One region of the Paenibacillus sp. Y859 genome, then DNA from elsewhere that is predicted to be linked to it. Evidence: predicted binding sites of a transcription regulator. Region 1 holds the regulator's gene; the other holds the start of a gene.
What was found. Region 1 encodes LexA, which represses DNA repair genes until DNA is damaged. Its sites were predicted from a motif close to CGAACATATGTTCG; they were not measured.

Region 1 (15,235 bases):
GATTATATGATTCACAACTTCATCGTGATCTTAAGCAAGAACTTTCAGAAAATAGGAGACCGGGTCGAGGCTCCTTAATTAAAGGAGAATTATCCCGATTTTTTGATAAATAATGTATAATATTCTATTTGCGAAGGGCGAGGGTACTGTGGGTTATACCAAAGAAGCAATCCTTAAAATGGCTAAGGAACAGAACGTAAGATTTATTCGTTTACAATTTACTGATTTGCTAGGATCAATCAAGAATGTGGAGATTCCTGTAAGTCAGCTCAAGAAAGCTGTAGATAACTTAATGATGTTCGACGGATCTTCGATTGAAGGTTACGCGCGGATTGAAGAATCAGATATGTATTTATATCCCGATCTTGATACTTGGGTGGTATTCCCATGGGTAGCGGAAGAGCGTGTTGCTCGTTTAATTTGTGACATCTATATGCCTGACGGAACTCCATTTGCTGGGGACCCACGTGGTATCTTGAAACGTTGTTTGAGAGAAGCGGAAGAAATGGGTTATTCGTCCATGAAAGTGGGTCCAGAACCTGAATTTTTCTTATTCAAAACAGATGCACAAGGTAATCCAACGATGGAGCTAAATGATAAAGCTGGATATTTCGATCTTGCACCTTTGGATCTTGGTGAGAACTGTCGACGTGAGATCGTTCTAACTCTTGAAGAAATGGGCTTCGAAGTTGAAGCATCACATCATGAAGTTGCGCCTGGACAACATGAGATTGACTTCAAATACGAAGATGCTGTTAAAGCCGCTGATCAGATTCAGACGTTTAAACTGGTCGTCAAGACGATCGCACGCGAACATGGGCTTCATGCAACCTTTATGCCTAAGCCGCTTTATGGAGTGAGTGGATCGGGTATGCACTGTCACCAATCTCTATTCAATGGCAAAGAGAATGCATTCTACGATGAGACCGATGAATTAGGGTTGAGCAGTACAGCACGTTATTATATGGCAGGTATTCTAAAGCATGCACGTGCTTTTGCAGCCATCACCAACTCAACTGTGAATTCATATAAACGTCTTGTACCTGGATACGAAGCTCCGTGTTATGTAGCTTGGTCTGGTAGCAACCGTAGCCCAATGATTCGTATTCCTGCTTCACGTGGTCTTAGTACACGTGTGGAAGTACGTAACCCGGATCCAGCAGCTAATCCATATCTAGCTCTTGCTGTTATGTTGAAAGCTGGACTGGACGGAATCAAGAATGAGCTTGAATTGCCTGCTCCAGTTGACCGTAATATATATGTCATGTCAGAAGAAGAGCGGATTGAAGAGGGAATTCCAAGCTTACCTGCAGATTTGAAGGAAGCTTTGAATGAGATGATCCGCAGTGAAGTGATTACCTCCGCACTCGGAGATCATGCCCTTGCTTACTTCTATGAGTTGAAAGAAATTGAATGGGATATGTACCGCACACGAGTTCATCAATGGGAACTTGATCAATATATGACGATGTACTAATCCGTGAAACCCTTGAGGCTCTAAGCTTCGGGGGTTTTTATTTTTGGGGCATATGGTGGGGATTGTCCTTACGATCGCTGTTGCCCTCTGATTTCTTGATTATATACCGCTATAGCGGTTGAAATCAGAGGGCAAAGCATAGGCTTCCGAAGTAGCTTTCCAACGGAAAGCTTGTTGGCGAACGCTATCGCTTCTTCAGGACAATTCCGTCATCTTTGCTGCTTCGTACTTCTCCACTTCACCCGACCCAATCCCACTTATTAGGAACTTAAGACCGCGGAATCAGCAGGAGACATTCTTCCTACCTACTTGTTGAGGTGGTTGTCATATTCCTGCGAAAGCGCAGGCTTTATACCACACGTCAGTTGGTGTTGTTCTATAGCGCGATAGTAAGTAGTCAAGTGATGATTGTAGTGTTGAGCCATTTTCTATGTAGAAACTCTGGAGATGAAACGTATGTTCTGTTTTCTGGTAAAAAGAAAAGCCCATAAGGGCGAGATTATATTTGAACGTGATTAATATTATGTTGAACTACCTATCCGAGAATTCATTTGTTTCAGTTCTTCTAATACTTGACTTAATATTTGATCGCTCATTGTGTATCTCCTGAAATAAGTGATCCCCATCAGCTAGGGTATTTGCTAGCTCATGCTTATAAAGTTAATAAAGGAACAGTGTGGGTGTGAGCAATTTGCGAATTTGACTGAAGGAGACTTATTAAGGAAAAAGAAAAGGTGCATATCTGATCTAACCCGCCTAATCCTACTGGTTAATCACCAGACCTAATAAGCCTGCAAATACATAAGCTTGTTCTTTAGAAATAATGCAATTCTTTAAATCCTCTAGGTTGATACTTAAGGAAGAAAACTCACAGGTGCTGAAGTCTATTCCTTTATGCTTTGAGCCAGAGAATTGAGATTGATCAAGATTAGTTCTGTGAAAATTCACATGTTCTAAAGTAGAATAACAATAATCTGAGCTAGAAAGGGAGCAGTCTTCCATGTTAACCGATTTCATATTGGAAAAACGGAAATTTGCAAAATCCCCTAAGCAGTGTTGAAATAGAACGTTTCGAAGTGTAGTTTCTGATAAATCTAATCCAATGAGTTTACAATTTCTGAATTCTGTTCTGTGTATGCTTGCATTGCTGAAATCTGTATTAGAAAGATCACAGTTATCAAAGATGACGTCGGTCAGTTCGAGGTACATGAATGATGATTGAGAAAAGTCTACATTTCTAAAAATAACCTCATCGAATGTCACTCGCTGAAGCGTTTTACTATCTAAAGAGCAATCCTGGAACACACCTCGTTCGATACAATCCTCGGATTGTATATCTAATGATAGAGAGGGGAGGTCCGTCATTGCTTGAGATATTTTAGGTAATTCAATTTTTAAAGTTTTCTTCTTACTCATATGTTAAATTCTCCTTATACAAAGAAAAGGATACAGCGCATGATAAGCAACCGTATCCTTTTCTAATAGTTATCATGATTAATAATGGCAATGTACGAGTTCAGTGAATGTCACGGAAGAGACCAACAACTTTACCAAGGATCGTAACATGATTCAAACGTAAAGGTGGATATGTTGGATTCTCCGGTTGAAGCCTAATATGGTCTTTCTCTTTGTAAAAAGTCTTGACCGTGGCTTCATCTTCTTCAGTCATGGCAACGACGATATCACCATTATTAGCCGTTTGCTGTTGGCGAACAATGACCATATCCCCATCATGTATTCCGACTTCAATCATACTATCACCCATTACGTTGAGCATGAATACCTTCTCATCACCTACAAAATGTTGTGGTAGAGGGAAATAATCTTCTATATTCTCTGTTGCCGTAATGGGAACACCCGCAGTCACCTTCCCAACAACGGGAACACGAGCTACAGTATGACTAAACTGATGTTGGTTCTCGGAATCATCCTGACCTAATATTTCAATTGCGCGCGGTTTAGTTGGATCCCTCCGAATAAGACCTTTCTTCTCTAGACGGTCCAAGTGTCCATGAACAGTTGAACTAGAAGCTAATCCAACCGCTTCTCCGATCTCCCGCACAGATGGTGGATATCCCTTAGTGCGTACTTCGCTACGTATGAATTCTATTATTGCTTGTTGTCGGCTAGATACCTTAGACATATTGTTCCACCTCATTAAAGTTACTTTGTGAAATTATAACATAGAACTACCGTTCGCACAAACGTAGGTTCTAAACTTTTCAGAACATTTGTTCTAAAAAGTGTTGAACAAAACAAGTGTTCGTGTTATAGTGATTTTAATAACAAGAACAAACGTTTGGGAGATGAGTTTATTATGTTGAGATACAGTACTTATGAGAGTATTTACAAAACTACGAATGAAAGAAACACACATACATATTTATGGAGAGATCGGGTGAAATCGATAGTACCACGTTCATTTGTTAAGATATCAATTTGGCTGTTACTAATAGTAGCTGTAGGTTCCTCTGGAATGATTCAGGCCTTTGCTAATTCTGCTGAGGAAGAGCGAGTCGAGAAGAATGTTATCGTACTGTATGGAGATACACTTTGGAGTGTTGCTGTTCAAGAGAAACCAACGAATATGGATACACGGGTTTATATTAAAAAACTGAAACAATTAAATGGATTAACGAGTGGTAATATCATGGCTGGAGAGGTACTGAAGCTGCCCGTATATTAAATATTATTACATCTATAGAGCTTGGTGGGGTGAACTCCTTGACAAGCTCTTTTTATCATGTCAAAGTTAATACTGATATTTATGAATGGAGGACAGTTTTATGGATATTGACAACGTGATAGAACGGATTAACGAACTTGCCCGTAAGAAGAAAACTGAGGGTCTAACGGAGGATGAATTGCAAGAACGGGTTGCTCTTCGTGAGATGTACCTTCAGAACATTCGTAGAAATGTTCGAGATCAATTGGATTCCATTGAATTCGTAGAGGAAGACACGGAATCGGTAAAGGATAGATTACAATAATCCACATCATTAGGAGGCTAAAGTATGTCACGTTCTTGGGAGAGAATGGTTCAAAAGAATCGAACAGAGCTTAATAAGCAACGCAAGAAACAAGGTCAATCAGGTATGATTAAGCATGGTGTCATCGTGAACGGCGATACATATAAAGGGCGTAAATATGTGTTTCCTATTGTTCTGATCATGTTAGCTATATTATATGCACTTCTTGGATGGGCATCGAGTACATTGCCCGAACAAGAACAAACAGCAACTACTAGTCCAGTAATGACATGGGTTGTCACGATCGCTTATATCGCATTGGCGGTCATACTTTACTTGAGACGTCCTTACTTACAAGTAAATAAAGATAATTTACAAACGACAAAGCTAAGTCGAGTTCGTACATTAACTGCATCCAGTATAGCTAAAATTAAAGTTAATAGGGGATCGGTTGTCATTGAGCCGAAAGCTAAGGGAGCTAATTGGGTGTTCACTCGTCTAATTAATCGGTACGATACTAAGGCGATGGGTGAAGGTTTGGAACGATTTGCGAAGGATAACAATATTCCTATTGAAAAGTAATGGGTGAGGGAGAGAGTTAGAGATATGTCGATAAAAGCTGTTATTTTTGACTTGGATGATACTCTGTTGTGGGATGAACGCAGTGTGTTGGAGTCTTTTGAAGCTACATGTAAGAGGGCTGCTGAAGTTTCAGGCATCGATCATGTTGCGCTTGAAGAAGCCGTTCGAAGTGAAGCGAGGGCATTATATGAATCGTATGATACATTTCCTTTCACTACTAAGATCGGTATCAATCCTTTTGAAGGGCTGTGGGCGAATTTTACTGCAGGGGAACAATCTGAATTTCGACAGTTAGAACAAATAGTTAAGGTGTACCGTAAAGATGCATGGCAACGTGGTCTTTTGAAAATGGGTATAGATGATGACAATTTAGCTCTTGAACTTTCTGACCAATTCGCTGCAGAAAGACGTTCTCGTCCGCATGTGTATGACGAAACATTTCATGTGCTTAAGGAATTGCGCGGACAAGTGAAATTGCTTCTACTAACGAATGGTTGTCCGGCATTGCAACAAGAGAAGCTGGATGGGGTTCCGGAGTTGGCTCCTTATTTTGATGGAATTGTGATTTCTGGAAGCTTTGGTATAGGTAAGCCCGATGTGTCTATATTTAATCACGCGTTATCTATACTTGAAGTGAACAATGACGAAGCGCTCATGGTAGGCGATAAATTAACGACAGATATCCGTGGCGGCCTTGCAGCTGGCATCCAAACAGTATGGATCAATCGTACAGACCGACCGACAGATCCTGAGATTACACCAGACTTTGAGATAGAGCATTTGTCAGAGTTGCATAAGATTATTGAGAGACTCTCATAAATCGACACAAAAAGCCTTTTCCCTGCTTCAACAGCAGACGAAGAGGCTTTTTTATGTTAATATGATTAATGTCACAACATCTTGAAATGTAGTGAAATGAGCTTATTTAATTATATTTTGAAAGGTTGGGAGCATGTGAGATTAAGCAATCGAATCAGCTTGGTAGTTATTATTATGTCTTTCATAGTCATCATAGGCTGCAATAGTGAAGGAAGTAATCGCAAGGGAATGAATATGGGGAACGATGATTCATTTATGCCTATTCTAGTTGAATTAAGCATTCAAGCTGAACAGGTTAAAGTGAATGACAAGGTTATGATTGAGGTTCTAGTGACGCAAAATGATAAAAATGTAACGGATGCAGATAAAGTATTAATAGAATTCGTTCCTTCAACTGAAGGTGGTATACATACTGAACTTGAAGCTACACATGCAGGTGAAGGCAAATATGTATTGGAGACAAGCTTGGATCAAGCAGATACATATAACGTCATCTCTCATGTCACGGTTGGGGCTATGCATTCGATGCCTAAGAAAGAATTAGTGGTTACTGAATAAGGTCGAAATATTTTAACTGAGATTGAATAACCCTGTTTTCCATTATTGGAGAATGGGGTTTTGCGCAAATTATAATGATTATTATGGTTAAGCTAAAGTAGATTGAAACTATATGGAAACACGGACGATTCTCGTAATTATGATGTATTCATTCGTGTTTAGATAAATGATGATGTTGCATATGGATGTTAACAAAACTCCGTGTTTTCCTTTTATAATGAGAGCTATTCTGTTAAACTAATAATTAATGTTTCAGTGGGAGGGATTCGAGTTGAGTATAAAGAACTTAGAAGAATCATTAAAAGAACGGATATTCATTATGGATGGTGCAATGGGGACCATGATTCAGCAGCTTGATCTTTCACCAGAGGATTTCGGTGGAGAAGAGTTAGATGGTTGTAACGAGATGCTAGTTCTTACAAGACCGGATGCGATTCAAGAAATCCATGAATCATATTTAGATGCTGGTGCAGATATGATCTCGACCAATACATTTGGTGCAACATCCGTTGTACTTGCTGATTATGATATACCTGAGAAGTCCCGTGAAATCAATTTAAAGGCAGCTGAGCTAGCTCGTGTAGCAGCTGATAAATATAGTACAGATCTTAAACCACGCTATGTCATCGGGGCTATGGGCCCTACAACGAAGACGTTGTCTGTCACAGGTGGAGTTACATTTAAGGAATTGGTAGCAACGTATGAGGAACAAGCACTTGCTTTGATCGAAGGTGGCGTTGACTTGCTTCTATTGGAGACGAGTCAAGACACATTGAATGTGAAGGCAGGTAGTATTGGTATTCGTCAAGCTTTTGAACAAAGTGGTGTGACGCTTCCGATCATGATTTCGGGTACGATTGAACCGATGGGAACGACATTAGCTGGACAGAATATTGAGTCATTCTACATATCACTTGAGCATTTAAATCCGATATCAGTTGGACTCAACTGCGCGACTGGACCAGAATTTATGAGAGATCATATTCGCTCATTAGCTGCAATCTCCAAGTCAGCTGTAAGTTGTTATCCAAACGCTGGGTTACCAGATGAAGATGGGAATTACCATGAATCACCAGAATCACTTTCTAAGAAAATGGTCGCTTTCGCTGAACAAGGATGGTTAAATATCGCGGGCGGATGCTGTGGTACGACACCAGATCACATTCGTGCTATGGCCGAGGCACTTTCGAAATATGAGCCTCGTCGTGAATATGGAGATCACCCACCTGCAATATCTGGGGTAGATGCTGTATTTGTAGAACCAGATAATCGTCCGATTATGATTGGAGAGCGTACGAATATTTCAGGATCGCGTAAATTTAAACGTTTGATTAAAGAAGGAAAGTTTGATGAAGCATCTGAAATTGCTCGTTCTCAAGTTAAAGGAGCAGCTCAGATTATTGACATTAACCTCCAAGATACGGATATCGATGAAGAGTATGCGGTGCATAACTTCTTGCCTTTGGTTGCTAAGAAAGTAAAAGTCCCTCTAATGATTGACTCAACGTATGATCATATTATTGAGTTAGGACTTCAGTATTCCCAAGGTAAAGCGATAATTAACTCCATTAACCTTGAAGATGGTGAATCAAAATTCGAGAACGTTGTGCCACTTATACATCGTTATGGTGCCGCTGTGGTGTGTATCCTAATTGATGAGACTGGACAAGCGGTCACTCGTGAAGCCAAGCTGGGAGTGGCTAGCCGTTCGTATGATCTTCTTGTAAATAAATATGGGTTGAATCCAGAAGATATTATATTCGATCCTAACATGTTCCCAGTTGGTTCAGGTGACCCTCAGTATATTGGTTCAGCTGTGGAGACGATTGAAGGGATCAGATTGATTAAGGAAAAGTTCCCTAAGGTGAAAACGATTCTGGGACTAAGTAATATATCCTTCGGATTGCCAGAGTCAGGTCGAGAAGTGCTTAATTCTGTGTATTTGTACGAATGTACGAAAGCAGGACTTGATTACGCCATCGTGAATACGGAAAAGCTAGAGAGATATGCTTCGATCCCAGCGGAAGAGCGTCGTCTCGCGGAAGCCCTTATATTTAATACGAATGATGAGACGTTGGCTGAATTTGTAGCGGCGTTTCGTGAGAAGAAAGTGGAGAAGAAAGAGAAGATATCTAGTCTATCGCTAGAAGAACGTCTCTCTTCTTATGTAGTTGAAGGTACGAAAGAAGGACTAATTCCTGATTTGGTTGAGGCGTTGAAAAAATATTCTGCGCTTGAGGTCATCAATGGTCCGCTAATGGTAGGTATGGCTGAGGTCGGTAGACTCTTTAATAATAATGAGCTCATCGTAGCTGAAGTATTGCAGAGCGCTGAAGTTATGAAAGCCTCAGTCACCTATCTTGAAGGTTTCATGGAGAAGAATGAGAGTAGTATAAAAGGGAAAATCATGTTAGCAACCGTAAAAGGTGATGTACATGACATCGGTAAGAACTTAGTCGAAATTATACTGTCTAATAACGGTTACCATATTATTAACCTAGGTATAAAAGTACCTCCGGAAAAAATAATTGAAGTATATCGTGAAGAGAAAGCAGACATCATTGGATTATCAGGACTTCTCGTGAAATCCGCACAGCAAATGGTCATCACTGCTCAGGATTTGAGAACATCAGGAATTGATGTTCCAATCATGGTTGGAGGAGCAGCACTAACTCGTAAGTTTACGAAGACCCGAATCAAACCAGAGTATGACGGTATGGTTGTGTATGCTAAGGATGCGATGGATGGACTTGATATAGCAAATAAACTAATGGATCCAATACAACGTGAAGAAATGCGAGTGAAGATGCAAGAAGAGCTTGAGGCTTTTCTCGAATCGAAACTTGAAGAGAAAGCTCTCCCGGTATTGACACGGGCGATGAAGTCGAACATTGCGACCGATAACCCAGTGTTAATTCCGCCTGATACCGATCGCCACGTTCTACGCAACTATCCAATCTCCCATATCATGCCTTATGTGAATATGCAGATGTTGATGGGCCACCATCTAGGATTACGTGGATCAGTGGAGCAATTGCTTGCGGAGGGCAATGAGAAGGCAGTTGCGTTAAAAGAAACAGTAGACGCAATTATGAATGAAGCGGTGCAAGACGCTATTATTCAGGCACATGCGATATATCGTTTCTTCCCAGCACAATCTCAAGGAAATGATATTTTGGTCTATGATCCAGAGGATCACACAAAGGTGCTACAAAGATTCTCATTCCCTCGTCAGAGAGTGGAGCCATATCTATGTCTTTCGGATTTCCTGAAATCAGTGGATAGCGGGGTTATGGATTATGTAGGATTCTTGATTGTAACTGCGGGGCATGGCGTGTCGGAGTTATCTGGACAATGGAAGGATAATGGGGACTATCTAAGATCTCACGTGTTGCAGTCGGTTGCCCTTGAGACAGCTGAAGGATTGGCTGAACGTATTCACCATATGATGCGTGATTCATGGGGGTTCCCTGATCCAGAAGATATGACAATGAAGAAGCGACATGGTGCCCGGTATCAAGGGATTAGAGTATCCTTTGGTTATCCAGCTTGTCCTGATCTAGAGTTACAAGGACCATTATTTGAACTATTACAACCTGGGGATGTTGGAATTGAGTTAACTGAAGGATTTATGATGGAACCAGAAGCATCTGTATCAGCGATGGTATTTAGTCATCCTCAAGCCCAATACTTCAATGTTGAAAAAGCTTAGAGAGTGAATTCAAAAAGTGAGCTTTTTGAACAACCTCTTAGAGTTGGATTAGTTACGCTAGCTCATACTAGTCATAAGATCCTTCGATAATACGAGGGATCTTATGCTGAGTTATTGGAAGGAGAACGTGGGCAAGATGGAATTATTATTTCTAGGTACGAATGCGGGTGTACCAACGCTACAGCGGAATGTGACTTCGATTGCCTTACGTCTATTTGAAGAGAGAGGTTACTTCTGGCTATTTGATTGTGGTGAGGCTACCCAGCATCAGATCCTGAGGTCATCGTTAAAGCTCAGTAAGCTTGAGAAAATTTTTATTACTCATTTACATGGTGATCATATATTCGGACTGCCTGGACTGCTCGCAAGTCGAAGTAATCAAGGTGGGGTATCTCCATTGACGGTGTATGGACCTCATGGAATAAAGGAGTATATAGAAACCTCGATGAAGCTGAGTCAATCTCGAATGGATTATATATTAGAAGTCGTGGAGCATGACGGTGGGTTGATCTTTGAAGATGAGACATTCGCTGTTCATTCTGAACTACTAGAGCATCGAATTGATAGCTATGGGTACAGAGTGATTGAGAAGGACCGAACAGGTACACTTAATCTGGCCTTACTGAAATCATACGGAGTCAAACCAGGGCCTATATATGGTAAGATTAAACGTGGAGAGAGTATTGAACTTGAGAACGGTCAAGTTATAAGATCAGAAGATGTGTTGGGACTTCCTAAAAAGGGCAAGATTGTAACTATACTAGGGGACACGAGACCTTGTCCTGCTGTTGTGACTCTTGCTAAGGATGCGGATATGTTGGTCCATGAATCCACATACCTTCATGAGATGGCAGACACTGCTCATGATTATTACCATAGCACTGCAGTTCAAGCTGCTGAAGCTGCACAGCAAGCGGTAGCGAAGCAGATGGTCCTAACCCATTTCAGCTCCCGTTATAAAGACATGGAGCAGTTGGGTCAGTTGCTAAAAGAGGCCCAGTCTATTTTTCCAAATACGTTATTGGCAGAGGAATTTACCATTATTCCTATTCAGCATAATCAATAATTGTGGTGGGAAATCAACGATTAGAAATGAATTATTTTCCGGGAAAGCGCAGGAAATGACATAGGATTCTATAATAACGGTACAATATCGATCGTCTCTTCGATTAAATGTGACGAATGACGAGCGGAAATGATTACAAATGACGGTTTTTCTAGTGAAGAACGACAGAGCTTGACAAACTATTATATGATATAAAGTGATTGTACTCTCTATTTTGAAAGGAAGTGCATGGGCAATGACAATCTGTAAAGGTCTATTAATAGATTTAGATGGGACGTTGTATCATGGACAACATATGATCTCGGGTGCTGATGTTCTAATCAGTCAATTAAAAGCTAATCATATTCCCTATTTGTTTGTAACGAATAATTCGACACGTACACCAGAGGATGTAGCGGTCTTATTAAATGGCATGGGTATTCAAGCTGAAGCTAACGAAGTGTGTACGTCATCACAAGCTACCGCTAAGTATATAGCTGAACGATCTCCAGGTGCCCGCGTTTCCATAATAGGTGAAAATGGATTACGTCAGGCAATCATGCAGGCGGGATTACTAGAAGTTGATCAGAATCCAGAATATGTCGTGCAAGGACTAGATAGAACATTCTCATATGACACGTTAACATCGGCAGTTCAATGGATTAGTGAGGGAGCTCAGTTTATTGTTACGAACCCCGATCTACGTCTACCTTCCGATGTAGGAGTTATTCCAGGTGCGGGAACAATTGCCGCAGCTATTGAAGCGGGAACGGGTGTGAAGCCACTCGTTATTGGTAAGCCAGCTAGCCATTTGATGACCTATGCGATGGATGTACTAGGTATGGAACCTTCTGAAGTTACCGTGATTGGTGACAATATGCGGACTGATATTTCCGCTGGAGCAGCGGCTGGTTGTGAAACGATACTTGTTCTAACGGGGATTACAACAGAAGCGAGTCTACAGGCGGATATTCGTATGGCCGGAATTGAACCTAATATGATTTGTAATGATCTTCATGAACTTCTTCATCAATTATGTGGTTTACACAACTCTCATTAGAAAGAGGCGAATGACAGATGCCTGAAATGCCTGAATTAGAAAATTATCGGAAGTTGATTTCTGAGAAAATATTGGATGCTCCTATTACCAACGTAACAGTGAATAAGAAGAATACTGTTAATTTGGATGTAGATACTCTTGTTTCGGAACTGGAAAGTACCAAGGTTATTTTTGTAGAACGACGTGGGAGATTTCTGAACTTTCATTTAGATAATGGTCGGAGATTGTTAGTGAATCTTATGGTAGGTGGGTATATACAATATGGTAAGCAAGGGGAATCGTCAGATCGCAATGCGGAGGTAGAAATTGGATTTGGCGAATTTACACTGTATTTCATGTTGCCTCGTTCAGGTTATATTCATTTGTTATCTGCGAAGGAAGTTGGTGAAGTATTGAGTCAACTTGGTCCAGAACTAAGTGATCGTAGGATGGGAATGGATCGCTTTATTAACATGGTGAAAGTTCGCCGTGGAGCATTGAAAACATTATTGGTAAATCAAAGTGTGATTGCAGGAATCGGCAATCGTTATGCCGATGAAATTTCTTTTGAAGCCAAATTATTACCATCAACTAAAGTTCAAGATCTAGAGACATCGGCAATCGAGAGATTGTACCATAGTATGAAATTAATATTGAATCATGCTGTGGAGTCTGGTGGTTCTATTAATAAACCATTTGCGAATGAAGATGTACACACGGGAAGTTACAAACTGCAAGTATATAACCGTGAGGGTGAACGATGCAGTCAATGTAATGGAGTCATAGATAAAGTGGAGTTGAATGGGCGAAAAGCTTTCTTTTGTCCGACTTGTCAGCATGAACAATAATGTTGAAATTCACTTGTTCTTAGATGATATTCGTCGTTGTCCCATTGGATTCTCATTGGCTCGTACGGGTGAAGATTGTTTGGTGATGCTTCGTGAATGTAAAGTGAATATTCTATCACTTGATTATGAACTGGGATTCCATAGTGAAATGTGCGGTAAAGATGTGGTTATGGCTATCATTCGTGAAGGATTGTTCCCGCGGGAAGTTTATTTACATACATCCAGTTTCATTGGGAAACGTGAAATGTATCAGTTATTATATGAACATAAACCGGCTGAAATGATCCTTCATAATGGACCTATGAGTGAAGAGACATTACATGATATAGCAATGGGTGCTGACCGAATATGAGAGAACTTAATGAACTAGAAGTACGCTCACAAATGGACAGTAGAGGTAAGCCTGTCGTTGTATTCCTATACACACCTTTATGCGGAACCTGTAATGCAGTCAAAAGAATGCTTACGGTTGCTGAACATTTACTTCCTGAGGGTACGATATCAGCGGCGAATGTGAATATGATGCCCTTATTGGCTCAGGAATATAAAATTAGAAGTGTACCTGCAATGCTACTGATGGATGCAGATCGGAATGATCCACCCAATCTTCTTTACCGTATGGGTTCAGTAGAAGAATTATTAGTAGCTATAAGGAGTGTGATGGAATGATATCTATGCAGCATATTTCGCTACGAAGAGAGAATGATACCATACTGAATGATGTATCTCTCGATATAAAAAGTGGTGAGAACTGGGTCATCTTAGGTCGCAACGGCTCTGGAAAGACTACATTACTTGAGATGATGACGGGTTATCTCTTTCCTAGCCAAGGTCGAGTCGAAGTGATGGGAAATGTATACGGACAGTGTGACATTCGTGAAATACGCAAAAGTATTGGCTACATAAGTCCGTCATTGTTGGAAAGAATGTCTCTGACAGATCCGGTGTGGGAAATTGTGGCAACGGGTGCCTATGCTTACTTGCGCTTCTATGAAGCGATACCTCAAGCGGTAAAAGAGCAGTCGTACCGTCTATTAGAAGAGATGAATATAGCTCGATTAGCAGAGCATACACTAGGAACCTTGTCTCAAGGTGAACGTAAAAAGGTGTTGCTGGCCCGTTGTTTAATGGGTGATCCAAAGTTACTCATTATGGACGAGCCTTGTGCAGGTCTAGATCTATATGAACGGGAAAAGATGTTAGTGGAAGTAGACCGGTTACGCAAACGTGATATTACAGTTGTCTACGTCACCCATCATGTGGAGGAGATTGTCCCACTGTTCACCCATGTTGCGCTCATAAAAGATGGTAAGTTGGTTGGAGCAGGACCTAAAGAACAAGTTCTAAATAAAGAAATGATTATGCGTACCTATGAAATTCCAGTTGAACTGGAATGGGACGGTGGACGTCCCTGGATCAAGGTAACTTCTGGAGGTTAATCCAACTTGGATGAATTTAATGTAAATGTAAGTGAAGAGGAAATACAAGAACAACAAACTCGGTTTATTTGTACGGCCAATCATGGATTTGCTCCATTTGCTCAGGAAGAATTACGGCGTTTATTCGGCAGTGTTAAGAGTACCGTCCTCGTATCGGGTGAGGTATTTCTAGTTAGCGTGGCTTATACATGGAATGAAGTTGCAGCGATGATTGCCAAACAAGCTCCAATCTTCGTGCGTCATATACAGCCAGTAGATATTGAGATATCTGCTGAAGAATTGGGTAGTGGACTGAAAGAGTTGAAGGTCTATGTATTGGACAAGAAAGATCTCCAGGGTGCCACTGTATCACTACAAGTTCGCAAATCTGAACATAGCCTAAGTGAAGTAAGTGCAGGTGCGCTACGAGAACAAATCTTGGAGGATTTACAAGACCTTCATGCGGAGTTCATTGTTCAGGATGCAGATTGGATTCTTTCGGTGTTTGTATCGTCAGATCATATCTATGCAGGAGTGTCTCTTCCGCAGGATAATCTTTCCGATTGGAACGGTGGAGCGGTTCGCTTTCAGCGGGAAGAAGGGCAGATTTCACGTGCTAAATTTAAATTGTTGGAGGCAGAGAAGTCCTTCGGAATTGATTTCACTGCTTTTCGCCATGCACTTGACATCGGGGCTGCACCTGGAGGTTGGACCTCGTTCTTACTTGAGCGTGGCATTCATGTGACGGCTGTAGATCCTGCCAAGATG
Region 2 (15,235 bases), on a different contig from region 1:
GACGTAGCAATTCCGCTTCATTCACATTCAGTATGCGGAATCCTGGATCCAAGGGAATCCACTGATAATAGCGACGAATAACTTCCAAACAGAACGAATGAAGTGTAGTAATCGATGCTCTCCCTAGAAGGGCAAGTTGACGACGCAGATGCTCGTTATCTGGCTCTTTCTCAAGCTCCTTATCCAATGCTTCACGAATCCGCTGACGCATTTCAGCCGCTGCTGCCTTCGTAAACGTTGCAACGAGTAGCCGATCAACACTAAATCCTTCTTCTTCATTCATAATTTTTCGAATAATTCTTTCTACTAACACGGCTGTTTTCCCTGAACCCGCTGCCGCTGCTACAAGAATATGATCACCGCTAAGCGAAATGGCCTTCCACTGATCATCGCTCCACATACTACCCTCTGGCTTCACTAGTCCGCTCACGGTGTATCTCCTCCTTGCGTCTTGGACAGCATGTCCCATACTTGTGCTTTGTTCGGTTTACCCATGATATGATATTGACTTCCCTCAATCGTTTCATCGAAATGACAGACCGGCTTATAAGAGCAAAATGTGCAAGCCGTCTCATTCTGAATCCGATAAGGTTCAATTGTTACATCACCTTCTGTAATACGCGTTCCAATCTTCATAATATTGTTCCTTACAGATGACAATAAACTTCCCCATTGTTCCGTACTTGCCACAGCTGCACTGCTATAGAAACTTCCATCGGCTTTCACAGCAACGGGCAGAATCGTAGAATGTCCTTTATCTAACGTTGCATCCATCTGTGCAATAACGTCGCGATCCGCGAGCAAAAGCCCCTTCATTTTGAAACGTTTAAGCAATTCATCTGCTGCTTGCTCCGCATTCATCCCATTCGTAGATTGCAATAATGGATCATGCACATGGAAATACAATGTTCCCGCTGGGATAGCTGCCTGCCCAAGCCAGTCTTCTGAATATGTCAACAATACGTCGAGATAAGTTAACAATTGAAGAGACAGACCATAATACACCTCATGTAGCTTGAGATCATTCTGGCTGGACTTATAATCAATCACTCTCAGCATCATCCCTTGCTCTGTCTGTGCCATATCTACGCGGTCAATCCGACCGACAACTTCCATAATCGAGCCATTCTCCAGTGGAAAAGTAAGCGGAGGTAGCGTCTTCCCAGGACCGAAATCAAGTTCAAGCCCAATAGGTTCAAAGTTACCTCTCCGAGCATGTTCACCAAGAATAATGGATGCTCTGCCGACAATGTTTTTTAATTTTCTTGAAATATAGCCATAGCGCTTGGAACTCAATAAGATTTCTCCCTGCAAGAGGGGTGTTAAGCGATCTACCGCAATACCGGCTTCCAGTCGGCATTCTTCAGGTGTTAGACTCCCCCAACTAACGCTTCGATTCTTTAATTGCGTGGCCATATCACTAAGTGCAGAGTGAAACAATTGACCGATATCAGGCGCCTTTAGTCGATACATCTGACGTTCTTTTAGCTTTAAACCATGTGATGCAAAATGTGAAAATGGACAAGCAACAAATCTCTCCATTCTTGATACACTTGTACGAATTTTGGCTCCATACAACTTGCGGCTCGTGTCTAAGCGCAAAGGTAATGCTTCATTCACATAAAATAACGAGCGAAGTAACATGAACAGAGGTTCGCGCCACTGCTCATGCTGTAAATACCAATTGTAAGCTTCCCACCAAAAGTCAGGAATATCGCTACCTCGCTTCCATTTTTGCAACTGTATAATTAAATGACTCAACGTCTGTTGTGGATTCGTTACAAAGTCTAGCTGTTCTTCAAGGGTTTGTCCTCGCTGAGGTTGCCCCAATAGTGGCTCTTCTTTCAGGAATGGGTACATCTTCTTCACATGTCGAATCACTTCCGAAGGTAAGAGGACTTTGCCCTCTTCATCAGAAGCCGTATAAGATATCCACATATGTTGACTAGCTGAAGTTAACGCATTGTAGATCAAGAATCTTTCATCTAAAAGCTTACGTGAAATGCTTGGAGCTAGCTCCATTCCAGCATCCGATAACAACAGGCGTTCCTGTTCCGTCAGTACGCCATCTTCCTGAAGTATCGCAGGAACAACACCTTCATTGAAGCCCAACAGAAATGTATATTTCACACCACTAGTACGTGTTCTATCCATATTCCCAATTAAGATCTGATCGATGGAAGGTGGAACGAGGGATAATTTCAACTCTGTTAAGCCCGTATCTAATATCCCCGTAAACAAATCGAAGCTAATGTTCTCATCACCCATTAATTCCACCATTTGATCAAGTATATCCAGAATGGCGCCCCATAGTTGCCGATGCTCTTTGGCAGCCTCTGGTTGACCTGCTTCCAAAGCTTCATGACTGAGAAGATCAAGCTTTTGCGGAACATTCGCCTCTTCCAACAACAAATATACGGCTGTACATAAATCTTGAGCAGTCTTAGCTTTCTTCAATCTGTTCTCAAAAGTAAATAGTGGTCCACAGATCGCTGCGCGACAGCGCTCCATCAGTTCAAGAAGCTCTTCGCCTTTCTTCTCTCGATCCACGTTGTCATCACCTTCAAGTGAAAGACTTGGAGTTGCGCTCCATGGGCGTCCATCTGTCCAGCGGTAGCCATGAATCCCACAAGCTAGCACGTAATTCTCTAATCGATCCATATCTTTACGATCAAGAGAGCCATCTAATGGCAGCAATAAATCCGTCTTGATGCAGCGAAATACATCTTCATAGCGCCAGCGTCTTTTCACAATATCAAGTGCTGAACGTATAAACTCTACCAAGGGATGATGTAGCTCACTGCGCTTCTGATCGAGGAAAAAGGGTACGTCATAATCGCGGCAAAGAGGACCTATAATAGGCTCATAATCTCCCAATTGTCGCACAAAAATAGCCATTTCCCTGAACCTAGCACCTTCTTCACGAACGAGGCGAATCATTTCACGCAGTGCTCCCTCGACTTCTGCACGTCGATTAACGGCTGCGTGAATAGAGATGCCGTGAGACTTAGGATGCTCTTGTTGCGAAGAATCACGCCAAGGAATTCGCCGATCAAATCCCCGTTCGAGATGCGCAAGCTCTGGGCTATGTTCAAATCTCGGGAGGTTATCCGAGCTGAGTAGTCTATCCGATGACTCCACACCTAATTCTGCAGCCATTCCTTTTAACTTCACATACGTTGTGGCTGATGGATGAAATAAATCTAACTCATGTGGAAGCATGCCATGGTCCAGAGTTTTATCCAGCGTAAGTGCAATGGTTACAGATGACGCGCATAACATTAATTGCTGCAACACCGTATATTCTTGAGGTGTGAATCCATGAAAACCATCAATCCAAATATCCGCACCCTTCACGTATGAAGAATTCGGAATAGCCCCCGCTAATGTCATCAAATAATCTTCATTATCCATATATAAAGGAGATAACTCTTGCTCGAAATCTCGATAAAGCGTCTCGATATCTCCTAGCTTGTCGCGTAAGATCGGAGTCCCCAAACCATTAGATCTCATCAATGAGAGCTGTTCTGATACATTCGTAGCATCGATACAATAACGCTTCATCTCCGTGTAGAGTTGACCTAGTCTTCCCACGAAACCTACTTGATCCCCCGATGGGCCGAACAGCTTCAATTCTTCTTTACGCCTTTGTATGATCTTGTAGAGCAACATTCTTTTTCCTTCTTCACTAATGCCAACACGCGCCGATCCACCCGTCTCTTGCATGACCCGGTAAGCCAGACGCTGAAAGCTTAACACCTGCGCACGCGCAATCCCTCTCACCGAACCAGATGTCACCAACGCATGCTCAGCTTGAAAAGAACCCTGTTCTGGGACGATTAGGATAATCGGATTACCTTGTGATTCCTTACTAATTCGTGCCGATATATCTTGCAATATATTCGTAGTTTTACCGCTTCCCGAACGTCCTATAAGGAATTGAACCGACATGGGATGCCTCCTTTATATAAGGATGAATTGTCAAGTCTTGTCGCACTCAGATTGACAATTCATCGTATAAACTGACTTATTAAATTGTATTAGAATAGTCGCTTACTATTATAACATACCCTCCACTCAAAGGAACGTACGTTTGGTTTCACTGCTCACATCTATGATAAAATCCACTTTTTAGATTATTACGACTCATAATCCGTTAATCGTTAGTAGATTGGATCCGCAATGATCATGATCGTTTTTATAAAAACGACAAATAAGAATGTCTCCGAAGCATTACTTCAAGACATTCTTAAGTAGGATTTCATAAAGAACTCCAAAAGGGAGAAATAAGATCGCTCATTTCGAAAGTTTGTATCTCTACAAACTTCCGAAATGAGCGATCTCGTGAACAACTTTACTTCAATCTCAAACATGAGGTTATTCTTTCACGCCTCCGAGCGCTACGCCCGCGATAATATACCGGGATAACAGGAAGTAAACCACAAACAGCGGTAAAGCCGTTAAGGCTAGCCCCAAGTAGATCGATCCGAACTCGGTCCTGTAAATATCACCGCGAAGTAGACTGACCATAATCGGCATCGTATATTTCTCCTTCTGTGTCAGCAGAATCAGAGGCATGAACAGGTTGTTCCAATTGGCCACAAAGGCAAAGATAGCCTGCGTCGCCACTGCCGGCACCATCAGCGGCATGATAATCCGGTTAAAGGTGCTGAATTCACTGGACCCGTCTACGCGTGCCGCTTCCACGATCTCTATCGACAGCGTAGCGAGCAGGTATTGGCGCATAAAGAACACGACCGCAGGCGCTGCAATCGCAGGCAGAATCAGTGGAAGAAAGCTGTTTGTCCAATGTATTTTATACATGAACTGATAGAATCCGATTGCACTTGCCTGGGAAGGAATCATCATCACGCACAAAATAAAGGTAAAGAATGGCCCACGCAGCTTCCAGCTATAAGTCACAAGTCCATAAGCCGCTAAGGACGAGAAATAGACCGTTAAGAGGGTTGCTGAAGCAGAGATAACAAAAGAATTCATAAACCCTTGAATGGGATCGAAGCTCTTGTCGAGCAGCACCCGCAGGTTACTCATCAAGTGCGTCGAAGGGAACAGTGAGATACCGCTTTGAATTTCCGGTGTAGAGCGAGTGGCGTTCACAAACATGATCCAAAACGGGAGGATACTGAGTACCGCCAAAGAGATACAGACGACATAGATAATCGTCTTGTTTAATTTACGGGTGACGGTTCCACCTTTTTGATTATTGTTCATGTGCTACGCCCCCCTTTTGGCTGCTCTTGGCGGCTTTTCTATGCATTTTTTCTATTTTTTTTATTTTTGCCGCGTCGCGATCACGCATTAAATAGAACACAAATCCAGACAATATTGCTGAAATCACGAACATGATCATACTGGCCGCTGCAGCGCGATTGTACAAATAGCTTCCCTTAAAGGCTTGCCCATAAATGAACATGGACGTGGTAAGCGTGGAGTCATCCGGTCCGCCCGCAAGGAAGAGCTGCGGAATATCGAACATGGTCAAACCACCGACCATCGATGTAATCAGCGTGAATAACAAAATCGTACGTAAACTCGGCAGCGTGATACGGAAGAAGGTCTGAACTCCGTTTGCGCCGTCAATCGACGCAGACTCGAAGAGTGCAGGATTTATACCCATAACGCCTGCGATCAGAATGATCATGGTGTTGCCATACCACATCCAGAACTGGATGAACGCCACAATGCCCCGCGCTGTCGTCTTATCCTGCAGGAAGAAAATTGGGCCGTCGGACCATCCCATCATTTCAAAAAAACTGTTTATGGGACCCATCGGATAGGCAAACAGAGTGCTAAAAAGAACGGCAATTGTACCCGCTGTGATAATATTAGGCATATAGAGCAGAACTTTGAAAGCACCTTGTCCCTTAATTTTAAGACGCTGGTTCGTGAACCACGCAGTGAGCAATAGCGCGAGAAGGATCTGGGGAACGAAGTTGACAATCCAGAGCAACCCGGTGTTAATTAGAGACTTTCTGAATGAGACATTATCAAAGAGGAGATCTTTGAAGTTCTTAAAAGGATCATCCAAAATCTGTATTGGCTTTGGTATTAATCCCTTTAAATCGGTGAATCCGATGAATGCGGTGTATAAAATAGGATATAGCGAGAAAATAAGAAATGCCAAAACAAACGGTAATGTAAAGATATAGCCATATTTAGAGTAGTTCACACCTTTACGGCGCATGGTCTCCCCCCCTTTAGTTGATATGAAGGGGCGGGATAACTTCCCGCCCCTTCGTTTTCTTTTTATTCGCTGTCGATTTCAAGTTGATCTTTGACTTGCTGCTTGAAGGTTTCGATCGTTTTATCACGGTCCTTGTTGCCCGCAGTATATTCGCGTACTTGTTCACGCCAGAGTCTGTTTATCGTTTCGTCGAACTGGGTCAAGTTCTTGCCTGAAGCGTTGGTGTTAGCCGGAATAAATATGTCGAAAATGTTCTGCCCGCCAAGCAATGGTAATTCACCGTTAGACTTATCCATGACAACGGAGGAAGAAACACTGTCCTTCGCGCCTTGCTCGCCCTCGTTGAACGTTCCGTTAGCCCAGTAATACTGGAGTCCGGTTTCAGAAGTATCGAGTGTTACCCATTTGATAAAGTCCGCAACAGCTTGTTTCTTGGCTTCGTCCTTGGTTACGTCTTTATTGGCGAGCAACCAGGTACCTCCCCAGAAGAAACCTGTTGGTGACTCAGTAACTGCCCAGTCACCATTTGTATCTTTTGCATGGTCGCTTAACGTATAGTTAATGAGCCAAGCAGGACCGAAGAAACCGAAGACCGGTTGGGCACCAGTGCCGGACATATCGGCGTACCAGGCTTCCGTCCAATCTGTCGTGTCGTTGTGGTATCCATTGTCTTTCAGCTTTTTGGAGAGATCAAGGAACTCTTCGCGCTTCGGATCGATATGAAGTTTGCCATCAACAATCCAGCCTTTCTCAGAACTGTTCTCGATCGCATGCCACATATCGCCGTCTCCAGAAACTGCGCCATATCCTTTAGCTTTCAGCTTCGCAGCTGCATCGAAGAATTTATCCCAGCCTGGACCAATTTCAGTCTTGATGGCAGCCGGGTCATCCGTTCCAAACACATCCTTGGCAAGCGAGCGGCGATAGATAAAGGCTCCGCCAGTTGCTTGATAACCGAGGCCTTTCAGCTGGCCGTCTTTACTGCCGATATCAACAGAGTACTGAGCGATGCCCGCGTCCTTAACCATTTGGTCGTCAAGGCCCAGGTCCGCATAGTTGGCGGTAAAGCTGGATGCATCGCCTTGTGTATACTTGAGCACGAACGCCGCTTCAGCTGCAAAAATATCCGGAGCATCTTTCCCGCCAGCGGACAGGGCCTGGTCGATAGCAGGCTGATAAGCTCCATCGGTAGTTGCGATAACCGTAGTTTTGAACTCTACATTCGCCTCAGGATGGATTTCCATATACTTTTTGGTCATGTTCGGAATCTCGTCCGTGAAGCTCCAGAGATTGATGGTAACTTTCGGAGCATCCCCTTTTGATGGAGTCTTAGCAGTGTTAGATGATGGAGCTGGAGTTGAGCTGGATGAGTTTGAATTTCCACCACACGCTGTGAGAGCAGATGATATCACGAGCATTGTAGAGATTCCGACTAAAACACGTTTCATACTTTTCATACTTTGCCTCCCCCTTTTATTGTTTCCTTCGCGTCAATGTAACCGCATCCATAATTATATCCCCTATGCACTTCTGACATAAGGAGCCCTTTATTGGGAAAACTTCCACTTTTTTTGGGTTTTGTTCCCTGCAAAGCATAAATAAAGATATCAGGGGATCATTGACCTTATTTAATTCGTCCAACAAAAAAACTCCCTTCCACTTACAGAAGAGAGCTTGTTCCTAATCCAACTAAATTATAATTCATTTTATTTACTCCGCACTTCAAAAATAGCGAATTTCAGATAATGACCCTCATCCACTCCTAGAATTTGCGGATGATCTTTACCAGCAGCACGCCACTCGATTAGACGGAGAATTTTACCTGCATCCGCTGCCGCCTCTTGTATGGTCTCTAGAAATAAATCTGGACGCATATGGTAAGAGCAACTTGCTGTAACGAGATATCCGCCTTCATTCACAAGTTTCATTCCATGGAGGTTGATGTCTTTGTACCCGCGACAAGCGCCTTGTACTGCACTCTTATTCTTCGCGAATGCTGGAGGATCAAGGATAACCACATCCCATGTTCGACCTTCACTCGTAGCCATCGGCTTGGAGGTATCAATCTTATTCTTTCCTGTCCCTGTATTAGAACGCCTCACTCTCTCTTCTACACCTTTAACCTGTGTACGAAGATATTGAAAGGCATCATCAACAACAAACTCTACCCGATCTGTGAACCCGTTTAATTCTACATTAGCTTGAGCACTTTCAATCGCATGCTGAGAAATATCTAGGCAAGTGACCTTCTTTGCTCCATATTTACAAGCGTGCAATGTGAAACTACCTGTATGAGAGAAACATTCGAGTACCGTCGCCCCATCCCAGTAAGGAAATGTAACGATGCCCCCACTCTTGTTCACAGGCAAATTCTTAATCATGCCATCTTGCTCAACATCCTGCAAAGTAATACCACTTCTTCCACCCCACCCTGTCATCAAAGGTTCAATAGAAGCACGGTTCTCACGCTGATCGAAGAAATATCCAGTCTTCTGACCTTCTACGATATCCACGACAATGGCCAAGCCATTCTCACGCACATTCACATGACGTGGACATTCTCCATATAATGGTCCCTTCACTTGTTCCAAACCTTCCAATTCACGGACAGATACGTCACTACGCTCATATATTCCTTCGGGATGCATGACTTCAATCAAAGATGCCACAATGTCATTGCGGCACTTGTCCATACCCAGCGTCAACAATTGGACCACTAGCACATCACCGAATCGATCTACAATTAATCCAGGCAGAAAATCCGCCTCGCCATAGACCAATCGATAAGCAGTCTCTCCTGGGGTAAATCGTTCACGATGTTGAAGGCAGTTTCGGAATCGCTCCGTAAAAAAGGCCTGATCCATGAATTCCATAGAACGATACGATACGATTCTTACCGTAATCTGCGATGCAGGATTATAATACCCTGTCCCAATATACCTTTTCTGGTGGTTTAGTACGTTAACTAACTGACCTGCTTCTGGCTCACCTTCGACTGTTGCAATTTCACTTTTGAACACCCATGGATGTCCATGTTCTAATCTCTTCTTCTGACTCCGTTGTAAAATAACTGATGCCATTCATCTTCACTCCCTATTATGTACCTGTATCGGTGCTTGTCACCGCAGGTTCTATCATGTTTGTCATGGTTGTCCAATCACAGACATATATTTATTTCAAGGACTTTTTGAACATCCTCTAAAAGGAGAATCATATCCATGTTCCATGCTATTATCTTCCCTGTACTATACGGTTTGGCCATTTTTCTGCTTGGTATGAAAGTGATGGAGTCCGCTCTTTCTCGCTGGGCTGGACCCATGTTAATCTCTCTTCTAAGCAAGGCAACCTCGTCACCCCTCAAAGGCATGCTATTCAGTACTTTCATTACTGGCATTCTACAAAGTAGTACAGCCGTTACGGTCATCACCATAGGCCTCGTAAATGCCGGTCTTCTCACCTATGCTAGAACGCTTGGTATCATTCTCGGTAGCAACATTGGCACTTGCCTCACAACCGAATTAATGGGTTTGCAATTAGGACAACTGGCTCCCCCTTTGCTCCTCATATCCATCACAGTATGGGCTGCTGCTGTGATCGCAAATGATTATACGCCATGGAAATTACGCCAATACAAGCATTTCTTCGAACCTGCCCAATATATATCCCTCATCGTAGCCGGGTTCGCATTAATCATGTTCGGAATCCGTGTCATGCAGTCAATCGGACCTGCATTAGATTCATACGGTGTCTTCGGATGGTTCATTGAACGCGCCTCTCAGAATGTACTCTGGGGAGTCGTTGCCGGAGCATGCCTGACTGCCCTAATCCATAGTAGTGCGGCTGTCATTGGCCTGGCTATGGGACTTGCAAGTTCTGGTGCCCTTCCCGTAGAAGTAGGTATTGCCATCGTCTTAGGATCCAATGTAGGCACATGCGTCACCGCTGTCATCGCCGCTACCGGTAGTTCTCCATCAGGTAAATTTGTCGCTTGGACTCATGTCGTACTGAATGTAGGTGGTGCAGCATTATTCATGCCCTTTATTCAACAATTACATAACGTATCTGCTTGGTTATCCAGCGACTTCGGTAGCCAAATTGCCCATTCACAGACGATATTCAATATCCTCTGTTCGCTCATAGCACTTCCAATATGTTATCTTCCGATCTGGAAAAGGATCGATCGTTCCTCATCCTAAGACTCGCACTTATATAAAATCGAGTTCAAAAGATGACCTTTTGAACATCCTATACACTTATTCCTAACAATGATAGAGCTTTCTTGAGAATGATATCGTTATTACGATATCCGCTTTGCTGCTGGCGACGCCAAGCCTCTTCAGGTGTATACCAGGATACTTCATTTATCTCCTCAATTTGAGGCTTCAGATGACCGCCTGTCGCTTCCACCAGATAATAATGTACTTCTTTATCCACTTCTCCATGAACAGGGTTCTGGTACGTATACGCAATAATATCTACAGGCGAGACAATACTTCCCAGTATACCCGTCTCCTCTTCAATTTCACGCAGAGCTGTCTCCTCGATCGTCTCACCCTGCTCCATCTTCCCTTTAGCTAACGACACTTTACCATAACGGTCTAGTATGAGCTGAATATGAAGTTCCCCATCCTCTTTCTTAAATACGACGCCACCTGCTGAAAATTGTTTGTATGCCACGCTGATGACCCCTTTATATCATATTATCAAGTAGAAACGGCTTCGCCGTCCTTTGTAAGGACAGCACCCGTTTCAGCGGAAATATAAGGAATAGAGTATCAAGTGAAACTTATACTTCCTTATATTTCAAGAAAAATATAAGGATTTCATCTTCTGAAACAGAAAAATGAAATCCTTATCCATATCTCAGTTCATTTATTAACCTACACTGATCAACTTCCCCTTGCACTCGTTGACACCAGCCTCAACCATTTCCACACGACATATTTTACGCTGAAGATCCTCTGGTCCGTCAAAAGTCATCTGCAAATAGTTATCGCTGAATCCCTGTAATTTACCTGAACCTTCTGAACCTTTACGAGCTCCCTCTGGGATGACCTCAAGAACTTGCCCTACAAATTTATTCGCATAGGTAAGCTGCATCTGTTCAGATAAGTCGATCAGATCGTGAACCCGTGCATTCTTGATCTCTTCATCCACCTGGTCCTCCATACGTGCCGCAGGCGTGCCTGTCCGTTTAGAGTATGGGAACACATGCATTTCTGAGAACTGGATCGCCTTCATCAGATCATAGCCATTACGGGACATCTCATCCGTCTCGCCAGGGAAACCGACAATAATATCTGTAGTAATGCCTACATCCGGCATAGCTTGACGAATTAATCCCATTTTATTATAAAATTGTTCTGTTGTATATTTACGTCTCATCCGTTTCAATACTTCATCGTCACCAGCTTGAAGTGGAATATGAAGATGACGACACATCTTCGTAGAACGATTCAAAACATCCAGCATCTTATGATCAATTTGACTTGCTTCAATCGAACTGATTCGAATCCGTTCTAGTCCATCTACCTTATCTAAATCCATCAATAGATCGGATAAATCATACTGATCAAGATCATCGCCATAACCACCGGTATGAATCCCCGTTAAGACCATTTCCTTATAACCAGCTTCCACTAACTGATGAGCCTGTTTAATAATATTCTGCGGATCCCTACTGCGTGATAACCCCCGTGACCACGGTATAATGCAGAATGTACAGAAATTGTTACAACCATCTTGAATTTTGAGAAAAGCGCGTGAGCGATCCGTAAAATCAGGAACATCCATTTCCTCAAATACCCGATTCTTCATAATATTATGAACAGCGTTAACGGGTTCACGCGATTCCTGAATTTCTTTCACAAAAGGAATTATCTTATCACGATCCTGCGTCCCAATGACGAGATCTACGCCTGGAATATCCATGATCTCTGCTGGTGATGTCTGAGCGTAACAGCCCGTAACAGCAATGATTGCGTTCGGATTACGACGAACTGCACGACGAATAATTTGCCGACTCTTCTTATCCCCTGTGTTCGTAACGGTGCATGTATTAATTAAATACACATCGGCTGTCTGTTCGTAATCGATCTGCTCGTATCCCTCGTCCTTAAATAGTTGCCAAATGGCTTCCGTATCATAAAAATTGACTTTACATCCTAATGTATAAAATGCTATGGATGGCATTTTCAAACTCCTCCCATTTCACCAAAATCGTATAATATGCAAGATAGGGCAACCATCCCCGCAGTCTCACAGCGTAAAATGCGACGACCTAGTCCAACACTGACTGCTCCCGCTTCCTCCGCTTTACGGCACTCCCCTTCACTGAATCCACCTTCTGGTCCAACAACAAGTAACACTTTAGGTATACTACTTGCTTCAACACTTTGTATAAATGGTAGCAACGCATCACGCAGTTGTGATCCCTGCTCCTTCTCATAGCAAAAATATACCGCATCATATAGCTTAAATGACTTCATCAACTGCGACCATGTTAGAGGTGGTTCTATCGCTGGAACAATATTACGATGACTTTGCTCCGCCGCTTCTTTACAAATCTTGCGCCACCGTTCTAGACGCTTCTCTTCCTTTTTAGCATCATATTGAACGATCGTACGTTCAGATAGAAAGGGTACAAATGACACAGCTCCAATCTCTGTACACTTCTGTATAACCGTCTCCATCTTATCCCCTTTGGGAAGGCTCTGCGCCAATGTGACCTTCACACGTGCTTCTTGCAACATGTCGAGATGCTCAACGATATTAGCAGTAACTAGACCTTGCTCTAATGACTCCAGCTCAACCACCGCTTCACGCGATAGACCATCACTTACAATGATCTTATCTCCTGCTTTCCCCCTCATTACTCTCGTAATATGACGGGCATCTTCACCTGTAATCTCCACCATGTTGTCCATGAATTGTTCCACAGATATGAAATATCGTTGCATCGCTTATCAACATCCTATCCTTACGTAATTAACCTCCAAACATAACCATGAACATATTAATAAAGTTGAAATACATCGACTGAGCAGCTCCATAGAGTGGGGTTATCGTATAAGCCCGTAGCCCCGGAATGAACAGTATCAATAGAAAAATTAATAGGGACCACTGTTCAAATCGCTTCAGCTTTGCACTAGCTTCACGAGGAACAACATCTTCTAGTATACGGTAACCATCCAATGGAGGTAATGGGATAAGATTAAATAAACACAGAAAGAAGTTCATAATAATAATAAAATAAAACGTGGTCGCAATCGCCTCAGCTAGTTTCAAATTCGTAATTGAACCTAACACGTCAAATTGAATTAGTCCTGCATAAACAAGCGCCCCCAATACAGCGAGCACGAAATTACTCAATGGTCCTGCTAAAGAAACAATTGCACCCATTAGACGTGGTCGCTCGAAATTATCACGATTGACTGGCACGGGTCTCGCCCAACCAAAGCCTGCAATTAGTAACAATATAATTCCAAACAAGTCGAAATGTACGGTTGGATTTAACGTTACACGTCCCAATAGTTTAGCCGTAGGATCGCCGAATTTGTTAGCAAAGTACGCGTGTGAGAACTCATGCACCGTAAAAGCTAACACGATAGCAATTAAGAAAAACGGCATTTTATCGATCGGATAAATCAATATTTCATTTAGAAAATCCATACTTACCTCTTTCTAGCCACGAAGGCAATCCATTCTTCCTCACGATTCACATCGATGATTTCGAAGTTGGATGCTTTAAGCGCATCTTGAACAACGAGTTCTTTATTTTTATATATTCCAGATGTTATAAAAACACCTCCTGGTTGCAACACTTGGTACACATCATCAATAAGCAACAGAATAACCTCTGCTAATATATTCGCAACAACCATATCCACAGGCACGGTAACACCAAGATTCACGCCCTCCTGCTGATGTTTGAATACAGATAGAAGATCGCTTTCTTTAACCGTTATGCTACCTTCCATCCCATTGAATGCCGTATTCTCCATCGCACTATGTACTGCTACTGGATCTAGATCAACAGCTAAGACATGCTTTGCCCCTAGAAGAATTGCACCAATCGCTAATATGCCCGATCCTGTTCCAACATCAATAATCTCTTCTCCGCCCTGAATGACGTCCTCTAATGTACGTAAACAAAGAGATGTGGTCGGATGAGTCCCCGTACCAAATGCCATCCCAGGATCCAAATGAATAAGCTTCTCTCCTTCAGATTCAGGAGTATACTCTTCCCATGTTGGCTTAATGGTTAGACTCTTAGAGACACGTATCGGCTTAAAGTATTGCTTCCAAGCATTGGCCCATTCATCTTCATCAATCACTTTCAGTTCATAGCGAACTTCACCAGTGTCTATATCATACTGGCTCAACTCATCCACCCGCTGCTTCACTATAGGAACAACATTGTCCATATCCATATCCATGGAGAAATACCCTTTAATCACAGCCTGACCTTCGGGTATGTCATTCAAAGGTTGATCATACAGCTCACCATACTTCGTATCTCTTACTTTATTGAGCGTTCCGGATTCTTCAATGGATACACCACCAGCTCCTGCCTCATGCAGGAAATTAGAAATCATTTCAATGGATTCCTCTGTCGTTTGTATCGTAAATTCGTGCCACAACATGTTGTTCTTATCCCCCTCATACCTATGCGTAATTATCATTGTACTATACAAAGGGATCGGTGTACAAAAAAATATGACATTTATAGTAAAAGGCTACGCCATCCTTATTCGGACAGCGTAGCCTTCTTTATATGACATCATGAAATGTAGTTACAAGTTATGTCGGGGATCGATTAATACTTATCCACAAGAGCCCCTAAGACAGCTCCGCGGACATACGGTTGCCCACGAAGAATCTGTATTTCCTTTGCGGTTCCAGTAAGGACAACACCATAAAGTCGAATATCAGTCTCGTCCGGCTGTGATTTCTCCCCCTTCAAATAGTTATAAATTCGATTGAACTCATAATGATATGTCCCATCAAGACCTCGCTCAAGAGAGGATA

Region 2: the regulator LexA is predicted to act here: its motif matches at 4,083-4,096, upstream of addB (helicase-exonuclease AddAB subunit AddB).

The regions. Positions count from the first base shown of each region.
Region 1 covers NZ_JBXCIZ010000011.1:88,125-103,359, reverse strand. The annotation lists gene AC1TO8_RS18830 (MerR family transcriptional regulator) at 1-113, shown strand, start outside; gene glnA (type I glutamate--ammonia ligase) at 149-1,477, shown strand; gene AC1TO8_RS18820 (pentapeptide repeat-containing protein) at 2,240-2,893, opposite strand; gene lexA (transcriptional repressor LexA) at 2,994-3,620, opposite strand; gene AC1TO8_RS18810 (LysM peptidoglycan-binding domain-containing protein) at 3,795-4,163, shown strand; gene AC1TO8_RS18805 (DUF896 domain-containing protein) at 4,264-4,467, shown strand; gene AC1TO8_RS18800 (hypothetical protein) at 4,492-5,028, shown strand; gene AC1TO8_RS18795 (HAD family hydrolase) at 5,053-5,847, shown strand; gene AC1TO8_RS18790 (FixH family protein) at 5,944-6,405, shown strand; gene metH (methionine synthase) at 6,725-10,117, shown strand; gene rnz (ribonuclease Z) at 10,254-11,183, shown strand; gene AC1TO8_RS18775 (TIGR01457 family HAD-type hydrolase) at 11,419-12,222, shown strand; gene AC1TO8_RS18770 (Fpg/Nei family DNA glycosylase) at 12,249-13,049, shown strand; gene AC1TO8_RS18765 (cyclic-phosphate processing receiver domain-containing protein) at 13,039-13,401, shown strand; gene AC1TO8_RS18760 (thioredoxin family protein) at 13,398-13,718, shown strand; gene AC1TO8_RS18755 (ABC transporter ATP-binding protein) at 13,715-14,488, shown strand; gene AC1TO8_RS18750 (23S rRNA (cytidine(2498)-2'-O)-methyltransferase RlmM) at 14,495-15,235, shown strand, end outside.
Region 2 covers NZ_JBXCIZ010000002.1:184,387-199,621, reverse strand. The annotation lists gene addA (helicase-exonuclease AddAB subunit AddA) at 1-469, opposite strand, end outside; gene addB (helicase-exonuclease AddAB subunit AddB) at 427-3,951, opposite strand; gene AC1TO8_RS05740 (carbohydrate ABC transporter permease) at 4,378-5,232, opposite strand; gene AC1TO8_RS05735 (carbohydrate ABC transporter permease) at 5,222-6,205, opposite strand; gene AC1TO8_RS05730 (ABC transporter substrate-binding protein) at 6,268-7,662, opposite strand; gene AC1TO8_RS05725 (class I SAM-dependent rRNA methyltransferase) at 7,912-9,285, opposite strand; gene AC1TO8_RS05720 (Na/Pi cotransporter family protein) at 9,424-10,401, shown strand; gene AC1TO8_RS05715 (NUDIX hydrolase) at 10,451-10,882, opposite strand; gene mtaB (tRNA (N(6)-L-threonylcarbamoyladenosine(37)-C(2))-methylthiotransferase MtaB) at 11,081-12,397, opposite strand; gene AC1TO8_RS05705 (16S rRNA (uracil(1498)-N(3))-methyltransferase) at 12,400-13,164, opposite strand; gene AC1TO8_RS05700 (site-2 protease family protein) at 13,193-13,876, opposite strand; gene prmA (50S ribosomal protein L11 methyltransferase) at 13,879-14,850, opposite strand; gene AC1TO8_RS05690 (anti sigma factor C-terminal domain-containing protein) at 15,024-15,235, opposite strand, start outside.